Regions from separate parts of the Streptomyces sp. NBC_01520 genome, predicted to be linked through region 1. Evidence: riboswitches for the same ligand, from Rfam matches in the RefSeq annotation. Region 1 holds a riboswitch; each other region holds the start of a gene.
The links. A riboswitch is a leader RNA that binds a small molecule or an ion and turns the genes downstream of it on or off. The one in region 1 is predicted to bind cobalamin.
Positions count from the first base shown of each region.

Region 2: another riboswitch for cobalamin. It lies ahead of OG524_RS01420 (ABC transporter substrate-binding protein); the one in region 1 lies ahead of OG524_RS10740 (prenyltransferase/squalene oxidase repeat-containing protein).
Region 3: another riboswitch for cobalamin. It lies ahead of OG524_RS34065 (CbtB-domain containing protein); the one in region 1 lies ahead of OG524_RS10740 (prenyltransferase/squalene oxidase repeat-containing protein).

Region 1 is NZ_CP109404.1:2,362,331-2,367,430, reverse strand. Features, by position in the region: gene OG524_RS10750 (energy-coupling factor transporter transmembrane component T) at 1-726, opposite strand, end outside; gene OG524_RS10745 (SCO2322 family protein) at 723-1,409, opposite strand; gene OG524_RS10740 (prenyltransferase/squalene oxidase repeat-containing protein) at 1,406-2,659, opposite strand; cobalamin riboswitch at 2,766-2,889, opposite strand; gene OG524_RS10735 (hypothetical protein) at 3,098-3,562, shown strand; gene OG524_RS10730 (PHB depolymerase family esterase) at 3,544-5,025, opposite strand.
Region 2 is NZ_CP109404.1:307,321-312,420, reverse strand. Features, by position in the region: gene OG524_RS01435 (type B 50S ribosomal protein L31) at 1-76, shown strand, start outside; gene OG524_RS01430 (acyl-CoA dehydrogenase) at 333-2,189, shown strand; gene OG524_RS01425 (hypothetical protein) at 2,186-2,347, shown strand; cobalamin riboswitch at 2,475-2,663, shown strand; gene OG524_RS01420 (ABC transporter substrate-binding protein) at 2,757-3,767, shown strand; gene OG524_RS01415 (FecCD family ABC transporter permease) at 3,764-4,846, shown strand; gene OG524_RS01410 (ABC transporter ATP-binding protein) at 4,843-5,100, shown strand, end outside.
Region 3 is NZ_CP109404.1:7,549,129-7,554,228, reverse strand. Features, by position in the region: gene OG524_RS34080 (hypothetical protein) at 1-351, opposite strand, end outside; gene OG524_RS34075 (SDR family oxidoreductase) at 410-1,162, opposite strand; gene OG524_RS34070 (CbtA family protein) at 1,429-2,214, opposite strand; gene OG524_RS34065 (CbtB-domain containing protein) at 2,241-2,456, opposite strand; cobalamin riboswitch at 2,493-2,622, opposite strand; gene OG524_RS34060 (histidine phosphatase family protein) at 2,732-3,331, shown strand; gene OG524_RS34055 (4'-phosphopantetheinyl transferase) at 3,398-4,108, opposite strand; gene OG524_RS34050 (metallophosphoesterase family protein) at 4,105-5,100, opposite strand, start outside.

The DNA of each region.
Region 1 (5,100 bases):
GACCTCGGCCGTGCGCCCGTACCCCCGCGCGTCCATCGACGCCGCCACCGCCACCGAACGCTCCAGGGCGCCCTCCAGCACCGGCAGCCCGATCTGGAGCACCGCCCCGATCCCGCCGGTCGGCCGGCCGCGCAGCCTGCGGGCGGTCCGCAGTCGCACCACGTCGGCGACCAGATTCGGTGCGAACGTCATCGCGACGACGACGGCCACCCCCACCTCGTACAGCGCTCCCGGCAGCGACTTCAGCAGCCGCGCCGGGTTGGCGAGCGAGTTCGCCGCACCGATACAGATCAGCAGGGTCGCCAGCTTCGCCCCGTCGTACAGTGCGAACACGACCTGCTCGGCCGTGACCCGGCCGCCGATCCTGACGCCCTGCGCCCAGTCGGGCAACGGCAGTTCGGGGAGCGTGAACAGTGTGTGCGTACCCGGGACCGGTGAGCCGAGGAACACGGAGAACACCAGCCGCACACCGACGACGAACAGCCCCAGCTTGATGAACGCCCCGTACGAACGGGCCCACGGCGCATCCGTACGGCGCGCCGCCACCACATAGCCCGCCACGCCCACCAGCAGTCCGAGCAGCAGCGGATTGGTCGTACGGGACGCGGCCGTGGCCAGACCGAGCGCCCACAGCCACCAGGCCCCGGCCGGCAGCGCGTTGCTGCGGGTCGCCTCGGGAGCGCGCAGGGCACGGTGCGGCCGGGCCGCGCCGGCTTCGCGGGTCATCGGCGGCGACGGGCCTGCAGCACCGCGGCGACACCCAGCAGGAGCACCGCACCGACCCCGGTGAGCACACCGGCCGACGGACCGCCGCCGTCCGGGTCGCCGGCGGCATCCCCGGCGTCCGCGGCGGTCGCCGGGGCCGAGCCGCCGGACCCCGGGGCACCGGAGTCCCCGCCGACCTGCTCACCGCAGCCCGACGCCGGATAGCCCGAGATCGCGCAGAGCATCGCCGAACTGTCGTACCGCAGCGGCTTCGCCACCGAGGCGAGCGCCTCCGCGGTGCTCGCCTCCGGCGCCACCCGCGCACAGGCGGTGCGCGGCACGGGCGGTGTCTCACCGTCCGGGGCGTCCGCCGCCGTGCCCGGGTCGATGACCAGCGCGATCCGCTTGAGGCCGTCCTTCGCCAGGGTGCCCGCGCAGATCGCCCCGAAGTCCGGGGCGCGGCGCGGCTGCGCCGAGTCCGAGGAGTCCTCGCTCACCGAGAAGCGGAAGCCCTGCACGGCGCCGTCGTCGGGCCGCACCAGGGACGGGCCCTGCGTGGCGTACGTCCAGTTCTTCCCGCCGTCGCCCTCCCAGAACGACCAGTAGCGGTAACCCGCCGCCTGCGCGCTCCCCGCGGCCGGCACGACCAGCAGGGCGCCGACGAGGAGAAGCAGTGCCGCGGTGCCGCCCGGCGGGCGCCTCACAGCTGCTGGTTCTTCCGGCGCCCGCTGAGCAGGAAGCCGATGCCCGCGCCGAAGGCGAGTCCGATGCCGACCAGCCACCAGACGCCGAGCCCGCCGTCGTCGCTGCTCGTGTCCTTCGGCTCCTGCGCGGTCGTGGTAGGCGAGGGCACGGCGGTCGCGGCGGGCGCCGGGCCCGTCGCGTTGAGCTGCTTGACGAGGTCGACGCCCCCGAAGTCACGGGCGTCGGTCCCGGTCGCGTGCGCGGCGAGCACCAGCTGCGCGGTGGCGGCGGGGCCGCCCTCCTTCGCCCAGCCCAGCGCGTTCTTCTCCAGGTAGGCGACCGCTCCGGCCGCCTTGTCCTTGTGACCCGACGCCGCCAGCGCGACGACGGCGTCGGCGGTGTTGCCGAAGTCCGGCTGCGGCTCGGTGTCCTCGGCGCCCGGCATCGGCGGCAGCTCCAGATGACCGGAGCCGGCCAGGGCGCCCGCGAGGTAGAAGGCGCCGTTCTGCGCGGACTGCTCCGGGGTCAGGTCCGTGCCCTTGGCGCAGGAGGGCGCCTTCGCCGCGTTGGAGGTGCCGGCCGCCATGCCCTTGCCCATCGCGCCGAGCACCGCCGCCGCCGTGGCGTCCGCGTTGGCCGTGAGCTTGCCGTTCTTGTCCGGCTGGTAGGCGAACGCCCCGCCGTCCTTCCCCCCGCACGGCAGGGCGAACGACTGCAGCGCCGTGTACGGCGTGCTGCCGCCCGGCTTCGTGACCGCGGCCAGCGGTACGCCCGCCCGGGCCAGTGCGCCGATCACGACGGCGGTGGAGTTGGCGTCGCTCGGGCTGCCCGGGTTGTAGCCCCAGCCGCCGTCCTCGTTCTGCACGGACTTCAGCCAGGTGACGCCCTTGTCCACGACCTCGCGGTGCACGGCCAGCTCGACCACGGCCTGGACCGCCGCCGCGGTCGCGTTGGTGTCCGCCACCGTCTTGTCGTCACAGGGCACGGAGGCGTCGCGGTACGAGGTGAAGGCCCCGTCGGCGCACTGCTGGCCGACGAGCCAGTCCACCGACTGCGTGGCAGGCGTGACGAGCTCGATCTTCTGCGCCAGGAAGGCCACCGACTGGCGCCACACGCCGTCGTACGCCGGGTCCTTCGTCCCGTACAGACCGGGCGGCAGCGCCGCGGACGGAGAGGGGGACGGGCTCGGGGCGGCGACCGCCGCAGGGGCGGCGGCGGCACAGAGCACGGCGGTGATCGCGAGCGCTGCCGCGCGGCGGCGTACGGTCATGGCGGGCTGGGCCTCTCCTGCGAGGACCGGGCTCGGGCACACGGATGCACCGGGCTCCGGCCCCGTATACCTCGACGGTGCCGGCCACCGGGGTTCCGGTGGCACGAGCCGGTCACGCTCACGCACGGGGCATTCCGGCTGACCGTCCCTGGGGACGGATGACGGCTGCGGGCCAGCGCCGGATTCGCACCGGCTTCCCCCCGTACGGGCATGATGACGACCCGTTCACTCTACCGGGGCGCTCCACGCCCTCCCCGGGCGCACGGCGACGGGACCGGCCGCGATCCCGGGGAAAGGGCTTCCCAGCAGGTCAAAGCCCGTGCGAAACTCCGGCGGGGGATCAAACGGGCGGGCGCCCGTGGACAGGAACGACCGGGGCGGGAAGCACCAGTGCGTACAAGAGGAACGGCGGCAGCGGCCGCCGCGGTGAGCGCATTCATGACGGTGACCGCGGGCTGCGGTCCCGTCGGCGAGGAGGGGGCCGCGCCGAAACCGTCGCCCGTGCCCACCGTGGCGTTCACCAAGGAGACGGTGACCGGCGAGATAGCCGCCGTCGCCGGGACCGCGGGACTTCCCGCCGGTGACACCTCCACGGCCGGTCTGCCCGCGGGCGACTGGCAGGAGTGCATCGCCCCCTGGATGGGCGACGCGCCGGCCGCGGGGGCGGCCGACGCCTTCGAGGCGGCCGTGCGGCAACTGCGCCAGCGGGACTGGGAGATCGTCTCCAGCCACGCGGAGCAGGACGTCACCTTCCGCACCCTCGCCAAGCGGGGCTGGAAGGTGTACGCCCGGCACTACGCGATGGCGGGCTTCGGCACGGAGCAGATCGTGTCGCTCACCGCGGTCGAGGACGGCTGCGAACTGCCCGAGGAGATCAGGGGCGACTACGAGGACCCGGCCTGACAGCCGGAGTCGGCGATCACGAAGTGGCCCGTCGGTGACTCCCTGAGCGTGTGCGTGACGAACACGTTGTACAGGCCCATGTTCTGCCCGGAGCCGTTCGCGTAGACGTACCCGCCCGAGGTGCGGGCCCGTCCCGCCGTCACGTGCGCGTAGTTCGTCGCCTCGACGCACCGGGCGGGTACGGTACCGCCCGTGGTGGTCGCCGTCACCGCCGTCGAGACGGCTCCGACGGTTCCCGAGGAGTCGACCGCCGCCACCGTCCAGCGGTACGCGGTCCCGGCGCCCAGCCCGGTGTCCGTGACCGAGGGCGAGGCCGGTGCGGCCACCTGGGCGCCGTCGCGGTACACCCGGTACGAGGCGGCTCCCGCGACCGCGTCCCACACCAGCGAGGCCGTGCCGTCCGTGACCCCGGTGACCGTCAGACCGGCCGGGGCGGGCAGTCCGTCCTCGCCGCCCGGGGTGTCCCGGTCCAGGCCCCAGAACAGGCCCGTGCGGTACGTCGAGCAGATCGTGTCCAGGAAGTACGCGGCCGTCGACCCGCACTGCCCGTCGCCCGACCCCGGGTCCACGGCCAGGCCGTGCCCCATGCCGGAGACCGAGAACGTCTCCACGGCCGGCTGCCCGGACGCGTCCTCGTACACGCTCCGGGTCGTGCCGCCGGGCAGGCTCTCCGTGCGGGACGGGGTCTGGCCGATCCCCCAGACGTCGGTCCACTGGTCGCGCAGCGCCGTGGCGTTGGCCGGGTGGACCGTGTAGTCCGAGGTGCCCTGCCAGACCGAGACCCGGGGCCAGGGGCCGGTCCAGCCCGGGTAGGAGGCGCGGACCTTGTCGCCCCACTGGGCGGGCGACAGCTTCTGCGGGCCCGTCTGGCAGCCCGACGCGGCGGCCTGGCTGGTGGCGCACTGCGCGGGCAGCCCGGAGGCCACGGACCCGCCCGCGAACACGTCCGGGTAGGCGGCCAGCAGGTCGGCGGCCATCCCGCCGCCCGCCGACAGTCCGGTGACGTACACCCGGCGGCCGTCGGAGCCGTACGTCTGCTTCGCGTACTCGACCATCTGCGCGACGGACGCGGCCTCCCCCCGGCCCCGGGTGCTCTCGGCCGGGTCGAACCAGCCGAAGCAGGACAGCGGGTTGTTCGCCGACGTCGTCTGCGGGAAGACGACGTCGAAGCCCCACAGGTCGGCGTACTGCGGCCAGCCCGAGTGGGAGTAGTAGGCGTCGGCGGACTGTGCGCAGCCGTGCAGCGCGACGACGAGGGGCGCGCCCGCCGGCACGTCGTCGGGCGTGTAGGCGTACATCTGCAGACTGCCGGGATTCGAGCCGAAGCCCGTGACCTGCCGCAGACCGGCGGCGGCCGTGGCCGGCGGGGCGGCCAGAGCGGTACCGGGGGCCGGGGCGAGCAGGATCAGGACGGCGGCGGACGCGATGCGGCGGAGCAGGCGTCGGAGGGTCGGTGGGCGCACGGTGGGGCCTCCCTGGTCGGGTCGGGCGTGCGGACTTACCGGCCGGAAACTATTGGCCGGGGAGCGCCCCGCCCA
Region 2 (5,100 bases), 2.1 Mb from region 1:
GGGACAGGTCGCCAAATTCGAGCGCCGGTACGGGGACGAGTCAGGCAAGGACGAAGGGGGCAAGGGAGCCTCCTGATCCCTTACCTTCCCGGGACGCACGCCCCTGCGCGGGAGACGGGCCCGATGCCGCGCCTCCGGTGACCCGGGCCACGAACGGGGCGTGCGCGGTGCTCCCGGACGCGGTGCCGTGCACGGCCGGGCACCCGCCACGGCCGGGCCCGCGCACGGCTCCGTGCCCCGCGTACCGTCACCCGGGTTCGTACAGGTCTGACCAGCACACCTGTACCCGGGTGGTGAGTGTCCTCGCCCCCGCCCCGGTCGTTTAGATCTGCATGACCGTGCCCCTTACCGACACCGCCCCACTATCCACCGTCGATCTGCTGACCGGCGTCCTCCTGGGCGCCGGCTACCGCCGCGAGCACGGCTTCTGGCAGCGGCTGATCAGTACAGAACCGTTCCGCCGCCCCGCGGGCGGGACCCCCGAGGAGCGCCTGGGCCTCGCCTACGAAAGGCTGCGCATCCTCAACCGCTCCCTCGACAGCGGAGCACGCCTCGCCGCCGACCCGCGCGCACTCGCCGCCCTGCACGAATGGCTGGGCCCGGTGGACCCCGCGCTCACCACCGTGGCGGGCATCCACTACAACCTCTTCCTCGGCAGCCTCCTCGACCACGACGCCGTCGGCAGCCGCGACCTGTCGGACCACCTGACGATGCGCCGCGTCGGCACCTTCCTCTGTACGGAGGTGGCGCACGGCAACGACGCGGCGGCCATGGAGACCACCGCCACGTACGACCGCGCGCGCGACGGCTTCGTGCTGCACACTCCGAACGCGGGTGCGCAGAAGTTCATGCCCAACACCAGCCCGGCGGGCGGGCCGAAGTCCGGACTGGTCGCCGCGCGTCTGATGGACGACGGCGAGGACCACGGGATCCGCCTCTTCCTCGTACCGCTCACCGACGACGTGCGGGCTCTGCCCGGGGTACGCGTGCGGCGTCTGCCCGCCAGGATGGGCAGCCCCGTGGACCACTGCCTGACCGCGTTCGACCAGCTGTTCGTGGAGCGGTCCGCGTTGCTGGGAGCGCGGGAGGGAGGCGGCGGGCAGGGGGACTTCAGCAGCACGCGGGCCGATCGCCGGCGACGCTTCCTGACCTCCATCGGCCGGGTCGTTCCCGGCCGGATCTCCATGAGCGCCTGCGCCGCGGGCTCGGCCAGGGCCACCCTCGCCGTCGCCGTCCGCTACGGCGGGCACCGGATGATCTCCGGTGCCCGGGGCGCCCGTACCGTCCCCGTCAACGCCCACCGGACCCACCACGGGCCGCTCGCCTCGGCCATGGCGACGGTGTTCGCCATGAGTCTTCTGCACCGCCGGGCGCTGGACCGGTGGGAGGTCTGCACCGAGGAGGACCGGGCCGCGGCGGAACGGCTCGTCGCCGTCGCCAAGGCCTGGATCACCTGGCAGGCACGCGCCGTCATCGTCCAGTGCCGTGAACGCTGCGGTGCGCAGGCGTTGCTGGAGAACAACGGCATGACCGAGCTCGTCACCGGCGTGGAGGGCGCCATCACCGCGGAGGGCGACAACGTCGCCCTGTACAGCAAGGCGGCCGCGGACCTGCTCCTCGCGGCCGACCCCGACCGGTGGGACACCCCGCTCGACCGCACCCCCGGTGACCTGGCCGATCCGTACTTCCTCGGCAGACTCCTCGCGGCCGTCGAGAAGATCTGGTTCGGCCGGGCCAGGGAGCGGTTGCTCTCGGCGATCCACGACGACAGGCTCGCACGGTGGAACGCGGGCTCCGGGCCCGCCCTGCGCGGAGTCGAGGCCCACGCCTACCGGCAGGCCGCCGAGGCCTTCGCGCAGGCACGCGCCGCGCTGCCCGGCGGGGCCGCGCGGGAGCGGCTGACGGAGCTGGAGCGGCTGTTCGCCCTCGAATGGGTGGCCCGCAACAGCGGCGACCTGCTGGCCGCGGGTCTCCTGAGCGCCGATCAGGTCGACCAGTTGCCCGACGCCACCGAGGAGCTGATCGCGGCCGTCGCCGCGCACGCCCCCGAACTGGCCGAGTCCTTCGCGCTGCCCGCCGAACTGCTCGCGGACTGGCCGATCGCGGGACCCGACTACGCCGACGCGTACGACGACCCCGAGGGGCCCTGGCAGGCCGGGGCGGCGCTCGCGTCGGCGGGCACGGTGTGAGCGCCGAACGGGCCGTTCGCGGACGCCCCGGCACCACCGTCCCGGGCCGCCGGGGTGTGCGCGAGACCATGGAGATCCTCGGTCTGCGGGCCGTTCTGCTGGCGTACTGGGGCACCACATCCCTGCTCGCCCGCCGCACGAAACCCCAGGCCGGTTGAGGCGAATCGGTTCGCCGCACACCCTGACGGCACGATGGGCAACCAGTGGGCGAGGGAGGTGCGCGGGGGTGTGCGGCAGATGCCTGTGCACCCCCTCCCGGCGCGTGCGGGCCGCCCGATCGCTGCGTGATAGCTTGCAGACGCCAGTCGCACTCCACGTGGAGTCAGGGAATCCGGTGAGAGTCCGGAGCTGACGCGCAGCGGTGAGGGGGACGGGCGGGGCCAACAGCCACTGGGACACTCTCGGGTGCCCCGGGAAGGCGTCCCGTCCGGACGAACCCGAGTCCGAAAACCTGCTGGCACCCCGCTTCCGTACCGGGAGCGGTATTCCGTACGGGCTTCGCGCAAGAGCCCAGAGACGCAGAGGGATTCCGTGCCGTCCATACCCAGTGCCGTACGCCGAACCGTCATGCTCACCGCGGGACTTGTCCTGATCGGTGCCTGCGGCGGCGGGAACACGAGCCCGTCCGGAGAGGCCGCGAAGGACGGCGGTGCCGGATATCCGGTGACGCTGAAGAACTGCGGTCGCACGGTGACGGTCGGGGCCGCACCGCGCCGCGCGGTCTCCCTGAACCAGGGATCGACCGAGATCCTGTTCTCCCTGGGCCTCGCCGACCGGCTCGTGGGCACCGCGACCTGGACCGACCCGGTGATGAAGGGCCTGGAGAAGGCCGACGCCGCGGTACCCCGCATCGCGGATAACAACCCCTCGTCGGAGAAGGTCCTCGACAAGGAACCCGACTTCGTCAGCGCCTCGTTCGAGTCGACACTCGGCAAGGGCGGTGTCGCGCCCCGCGAGCAGTTCGAGAAGCTCGGTGTGCCGACCTACCTCTCGCCGACCGACTGCACGGCCAAGGACAACACCGGCAGCAGCGACGGCTCCCGCACGAAGCCCCTCACCATGGACAGCGTCTACGGCGAAGTCCACGACCTGGCGAAGGTGTTCGGCGTGCAGGAGCGGGGCGACGCACTCGTCGCCGATCTCCGGAAGCGGATCGGGACGGCGACCGCGGACATCGACGCCTCCGGCACCACCCTGCTCTACTGGTTCGCGAACTCCGAGGCCCCCTACCTGGCCGGCTGCTGCGGAGCGCCCGGCATCATCACCAAGGAACTCGGCGCGAAGAACGTCTTCGACGACACCCACGAGGAATGGCCCCAGATCAACTGGGAGACCGTCGCCGACCGCAACCCCGACGTCCTCGTCATCGGCGACCTGACGCGCAAGTCGCAGACCGCCGAGAGCGCCGAGAAGAAGATCGAGTTCCTGGAGACCAACCCCGCCACGAAGAACATGGACGCGGTCCGGCACAAGCGCTACGTCCTCCTCAGCGGCCAGGCGATGAACCCGACCATCCGCACCGTCGAGGGCGTGGAGGCGGTCGCCGCCGGGCTGCGCTCCTTCGGGCTCGCCGGGTGACCGTCACCCGCGGAGCGACCGTCACCGAACAGGCCCCGGGCGTACTTCCGGACAGAGCGCCCGCCCGCGTCCTGCGCGACGGCCTGCTCTGGAGCGGCGGTGTCGCCCTGCTGCTCCTGTCCGTCGCGGTCGCCGTCACGATCGGGCCGGCCCGCATCTCCGTCCCCGACGTCTGGTCCGCGGTGGCCTCCCACCTCGGTCTGGGCGACACCCGGCTCACCCCGATCCGGGACGGCATCATCTGGAACCTGCGCATGCCCCGCACCCTGCTCGCCGCGGTCTGCGGGGCGGGGCTCGCCGTGTGCGGAACGGTGATGCAGTCCCTGCTGCGCAACCCGCTCGCCGACCCGTTCGTCCTCGGCGTGTCCTCCGGGGCGTCCACCGGAGCGGTCGTCGTCGTCGTCCTCGGGGTCGGCGGGGGAGCGGTGTCGATCTCCACCGGGGCCTTCGTCGGTGCCCTGTGCTCGTTCGCCCTCGTGCTCCTGCTCAGCCACACCCTCGGCGGATCGACCGACCGGGTCGTGCTGTCCGGGGTCGCCGCCATGCAGCTGTTCTCCGCGCTCACCTCCTTCGTCGTGATGACGGCCGCCGACGCCGAACAGACCCGGGGCGTGCTGTTCTGGCTGCTGGGCTCCCTGAGCGGGGTCGGCTGGACCGATGTGTGGATGTGCTCCGCGGTGCTCGCCGTGACGCTGCTGATCTGCCTGGGACACGCCCGTACCCTCGACGCGTTCGCGTTCGGCCAGGACGCGGCGGCGGCCCTCGGCATCCATGTCGCCCGTACCCGGATCGTGCTGCTCTGCACGACCGCGCTGCTCACCGCGGCGCTCGTCAGCTCGGCCGGCGCCATCGGGTTCGTCGGCCTCGTCCTGCCGCACGCCGCCCGCGCGCTGACCGGCTCGGGACACCGTCGGCTGCTGCCCGTCACCGCGCTCGCCGGGGCGGTGTTCCTGGTCTGGGTCGACACACTGGCCCGGACCGTCCTCGACCCGCAGGAGGTGCCGGTCGGTGTGTTCACCGCCCTGATCGGCGTGCCCGCCTTCGTCCTGGTCCTGTACCGCACCCGGAGGAGCACATGACGGACACCGGCCTGCGGGCCGAGCGGGTGACCCGCGAGGCGGGCGGACGGATCGTCCTCGACGGCGTGAGCATCGCCCCGCCGCCCGGCGCCACGGTCGGGCTCCTGGGCCCGAACGGCTCGGGCAAGTCCACGCTGCTGCGGGTGATGGCCGGGGTCCTCACCCCGGGCGCGGGCGTCGTCACCCTCGACGGCCGCACACTCGCGGACACCGGCCGCCGCACGGTGGCCCGGCGCGTGGCCGTCGTCGACCAG
Region 3 (5,100 bases), 5.2 Mb from region 1:
CTCCCCGTGCTCGGCGTCCACCACCTCGACGACGGCCCCGGCGATCTGCGGCGCGTCGGCGACGGCGAGCGCCAGGTCTTCCGGGCGACCGGATATCCGATCCGTCGGACCCGCGCAGCGCTTCTCGTAGAACTGCAACCGCTGGGACAGCACGCCCAACTCGACGGTCCGGAGATCCACATGATGTTCGGCCGCGCAGCCTGCGGCGGCGGCCACACGCTCCGCCTGCGCCGTGCGCGTCCGGGTGTCGCGCATCGCCATGTGGACCGTGTGCCCGGCGCGCGCCGGGCCTCTGACCGCCGGCCCTCCGAAGCCGCCCCCTCCGCCGGTGATCACGATGACCTTGCCCATGGCCGCGCTCCTCCGTGAGGCGATGACGAGGGTGGACGGGAAGAAGAGGCTCTCCGCGTCAGACGATGCCGCCATTGGCGCGCAGCACCTGCCCGTTCACCCAGCGGGCCGGGCCGGCGAGGAAGGACACGACCTCAGCTATGTCCTGTGGTGTGCCGAGCCGCTCCAGGGGCGGCTGGGCCGCCATCCGCGCGACGGTCTCCTCGTCCTTGCCGTCCAGGAACAGCGCGGTGGCCGTCGGCCCGGGGGCGACGGCGTTGACCGTGATGTCCCGGCCGCGCAGCTCGCGGGCCAGGATCAGCGTCATGGCCTCGACCGCGCCCTTGGTGGCCGCATAGGCGCTGTATCCGGGGAGGGACAGCGACAGCACCGAACTGGAGAAGTTGATGATCGCCCCGCCGCTCCTCAGCCGGCGGGCCGCCTGCTGGTCGACGACGAAGGTGCCGCGGATGTTGGTGCGGTGCATCCGGTCCAGCGCGTCCAGATCGGTGTCGACCAGCGGGGCGAGCGTCATGACGCCCGCGGCGTGGACCACCACGTCGATGCCGCCGAACGCTTCCTCGGCCGCGTCGAAGAGGGCGGCTACGGCCACCTCGTCGGCGACGTCCGCCTGGTGCGCGACAGCCTCGCCACCTGCGGCGACCACAGCCGCCACCGCGGCCTCGGCCTCGGTCCGATTGCCCGCGTAGTTGATGACGACGGCGAAGCCGTCCGCGGCCAGCCTCTCGGCGCTCTCCCGGCCGATACCCCGCGACCCTCCGGTGACGAGAGCGACCCGGCGCGCGGAGGTGGTGGTGTGCTGTTCAGTCATGACGCTTCTCCTGGGAACAGGGGCTGCGACTGCTGCCACGAACCCGGTACGACCACGCTAGCACTCATGCGGTAGCAACGCTATCTTCTGTGGATAACATCGCTACCTTGTTGGAGTGCCACCTGCCGGAGTTCCACCCTGTCGGACCGGATCAACCAGGAAAGACCTGCATGAATACCCCGGACCTCACGGGCACGGACACACAACGATTGAGCCCGCCGGATATCTCCCCGGCGGGCTCAATCGTGCGGTCGCAGGCGTGAGGGTCAGCTCATGGCACCCGCCGAGCGGGCAGCGACACGGTCGGCCGCCACCTCACCACCAGCACTCGGACGCGGCACCAGCAGCCGTTCAGTGAGGTAGCCGAACACGAGACCGAAGCTGACCCAGAGGGTCGCCTGGACCGCGAGTGTCGCCAGCCGGAACTCCCACAGCAGACTGGCGGGGAAGTCCGCGCCGACCTCGTTGAACGAGGGCAGGAAGACGTACGCGAGCCCGACGAGGAGGACGTACGCCCCACCCACGGTGATCGTGGTGTTCCAGTTGCCCAACTGCGGTGCGAGCCGCTTGCCGGTGATGACGGCGGCCACCGCGAGCAGCACACTGAGCGCGACCATCAGGAAGAACAGCCCGGTGCGTTGCCCGATGGTGTCCGGGTTCCCCACCGCCGGCGGGTTGGCCGGGTACTTCAGGAAGGGCACGACGTACACCGTCAGCAGGGCACCCCCCGCGACGAGTGCTGCCGTGGCCCGCGGGCCGAAGGAGCCGATGCGGCCCAGGGCGTAGCAGAAGACGAGTGCGGCGATGCCGCCGACGGCCACGCCGAAGACCAGGACGCCGGTGGCGAGACCGCCGGTGGCCTGCATCGTGCGCGTGACCAGTTCCTCGCCGTGCTCGTGGGCGTGCGTGTGTGCCTGTGCCTCTTCCAGGGCGATGGCGGCGTCCACCCGCGACTCACCGAGGAAGTAGGCCACGGCAAGGGCGAGCGCGCCGGCCAGAAGGCCGGCCAGCATGCCGCGGATGAGCAGAGCTCTGACCGATACGGAGTTCATGAGACGTTCCCCTGGTTCCCGAAGTCTCAGTGGCAGGGGAACCCGAGGAGGTGACGGCCGTCGTGGACCCACTCGTGCACGGCCTCGCCCGAGATGACCGCGGTGGCTCCCTGTTCGGCTCCGACGAAGTACAGCAGGACGAGCATGAGGATGCCGAAGAAGACGGCCCAGGGTGCGATGGCCTTCGGCGAGATGGGCGTGATGACCGGTGCGACGGTGGTGGGGGCGGCAGAATGTGCCATGGCAGAACCTCCTGTGGGAACACGCGTCCCTGTCGTGGTGCCTGAGACGAAGGTGCCGGGTCTGACTCCCCGCAGCGATGCGGGTACACAGTGGCGCGACCGTGCCGGATTCTCACCGGACTTCCGTTTCACCCTCGTCATGGGTGCCGCGACCATACCGCCTGCGGTTCGGCCACCGCCATGGTGCGTCGGCCCCGACAACGGCTCGTGGGACGGGCCGTGTTCCCATGAAGCGCCTACGCAGAAGGCTCCTGTCCGGGAAGTGGAGGCAGAGGATGACGGTACGGGTGATGTTGATCTCACCGGCCATGAACTCCGCGCTGCGGGACGCCCGCTTCGAGGCCGACGCGCCCTTGGACGAGGCCGGTGCGCGCAGTGCCGCAGCCGCCGCTGCCGCCGGTGCGGTACCTGCCGCCGACCACCGGGCGCACGGCCCCTCCGTCCCCTGCCGGCAGACCGCCGAGGCGCTGGGGCTCGCCGGCACGACCGGGCCTGCCGAGCCCGCCCTCCCCGAATCCGCCCTCCGCGACTGGGACATGGGGCGCTGGCGTGGCCGGCGGCTCTCCGAGGTGAGCGCCGCCGAGCCGGACGCGGTGGCGGCCTGGCTCACCGACCCCTCGGCCGCTCCGCACGGCGGCGAGTCGCTGCTGGACCTGACCACCCGGGTGGGCACGCTGCTGGATTCCCCGGCCTGGGGCGTGGGCCGACGGCTTGCGGTCGTCGAACCGGCGGTCGTGCGCGCCGCGATGGTCCATGCCCTGGGTCTGCCGATGGAGACCTTCTGGCGGCTGGATGTCGCCCCGCTGACCCTGACCGAACTCAGCGGAAGGTCCGGCCGCTGGAACCTTCGGTGCGGCCGGCCGCTGGGCCGATAGCGGCCCGCACCCTCCACGGTGCGCCGAGCACGGTCCGGAGGGGGCGGGCGGGCAACCGCGGTTCCCTCAGCCGTGGGGAAGCGCGATCGCTGTGACCGCGATGCCGTTGTCGACCAGCCACTTCCCCTCGTACGACACCGGCATCCCCGGCGCCCGGCGCAGCAGCTCCGCGGTGAACGTGCCTTCGGTGGCGGCCTCGGAGCTCCGGTGGAACGTGATGTCGGCCTCGTCGAAGTCGAGTTCGATCCGGGTGATCGGGAACCACGTCTTGAACACGCTCTCCTTGGCGCTGAAGAGCAGCCGGTCCCAGTGCGGCGTCACGCCCCCCGCCCCGGGAGAAAGCCCCGGGGAAGCCCCCGGGGAGACCCCTGGCAACGCCCCCGAGTAGATCCGCCGCCGCTCCGAGGGCAGCGACACCGCCTCCCACACATCGGGCGGCAGCGGCTCGTTCGGCTCGGCGTCGATGCCGAGCGCGCGGACGTCGGTCGCCCGGGCCATCACCGCGGCACGATAGCCGTCGCAGTGCGTCATGCTGCCCACGATCCCCGCAGGCCACAGCGGTACGCCGCGGTGGCCGCGCAGCACCGGCTGCGGCGGCAGCCCGAGGGTCGCCATGGCCCGTCTCGCGCAGGCGCGTACGGCCGCGAACTCGTGCCTGCGCCGGTCCACGCTCGTGGCGACCAGCAGCGCCTCCTCCGGGTAGAGGGTTCCGGCCGGAGCCTCAGTCTCGTACGTGTCCGCGCACGCCACGTACGCGGGAAGCAGCCGTTCGATCACGACGCGGCGCCCGCATCCCCCGGAGTACCAGGTGAACCAGGTGAACCGGGCGAACCGGGTGAACCGGGTGAACCGGGTGCGGAGCGCGCGACGCCGGACGCCCCCGAAGGACCCCGACCCGCCGGAGCCCCCTCCCCCTCGTACGGAAGGATCTGCCGCAGCAGCCCGCGCGGGTGCCCGCGCTTGCGCCACTCCCGCGGGTAGCCGATCGAGACCTCCTCGAACCGCACACCGTCGTACCAGGTCGTGCGGGGGATGTGCAGATGCCCGTAGACGACGGCCGCGACATTGAAGCGGCGGTGCCAGTCTGCGGTGAGTTCCGTGCCGCACCACTGGGCGAATTCCGGGTACCACATGACCGACGTGGGTTCGCGCACCAGCGGCCAGTGGCCCGCGATCACAAGCGGGACCTCGGGGTCGTGCGCGGCCAGCCGCTCCTCGGTCAGTGCGACCCGCGCCCGGCACCAGTCGTCGCGGGCCGGGTACGGATCCGGGTGCAGCAGGTATTCGTCGGTGCAGACGACCCCCGCCTCGTGCGCCCGCGCCAGGGACTCCTCCTTGGTGGCCGTCCCCGGGACCCTGAACGTGTAGTCGTACAGCAGGAACACCGGGGCCACGGCCACGGGTCCGTCCGCTCCCTGCCACCGCGGGTACGGGTCCTCGGGGCTCGTCACACCCAGCTCCGCGCACACCCCGACGAGGTGCTCGTACCGCGCTTGGCCGCGCAGTTTCACCGGGTCCCTGTCCACGGTCCACAGCTCGTGGTTGCCCGGCGTCCAGATCACGTGGGCGAACCGCCCGGCCAGCGTTTCGAGGGCGCGCTCGACCTCTTCGGCCTGTTCCGCCACATCGCCCGCGACGATGAGCCAGTCCTCGTCGGACGACGGGTGCAGCTGGTCGGTGATGGGGCGGTTGTCGGCGATCCCGACGTGAAGATCGCTCACTGCGAGGAGCCGGCCCTGTCCCTTCGGCGGGTGCGGGGCGGGGCCGCT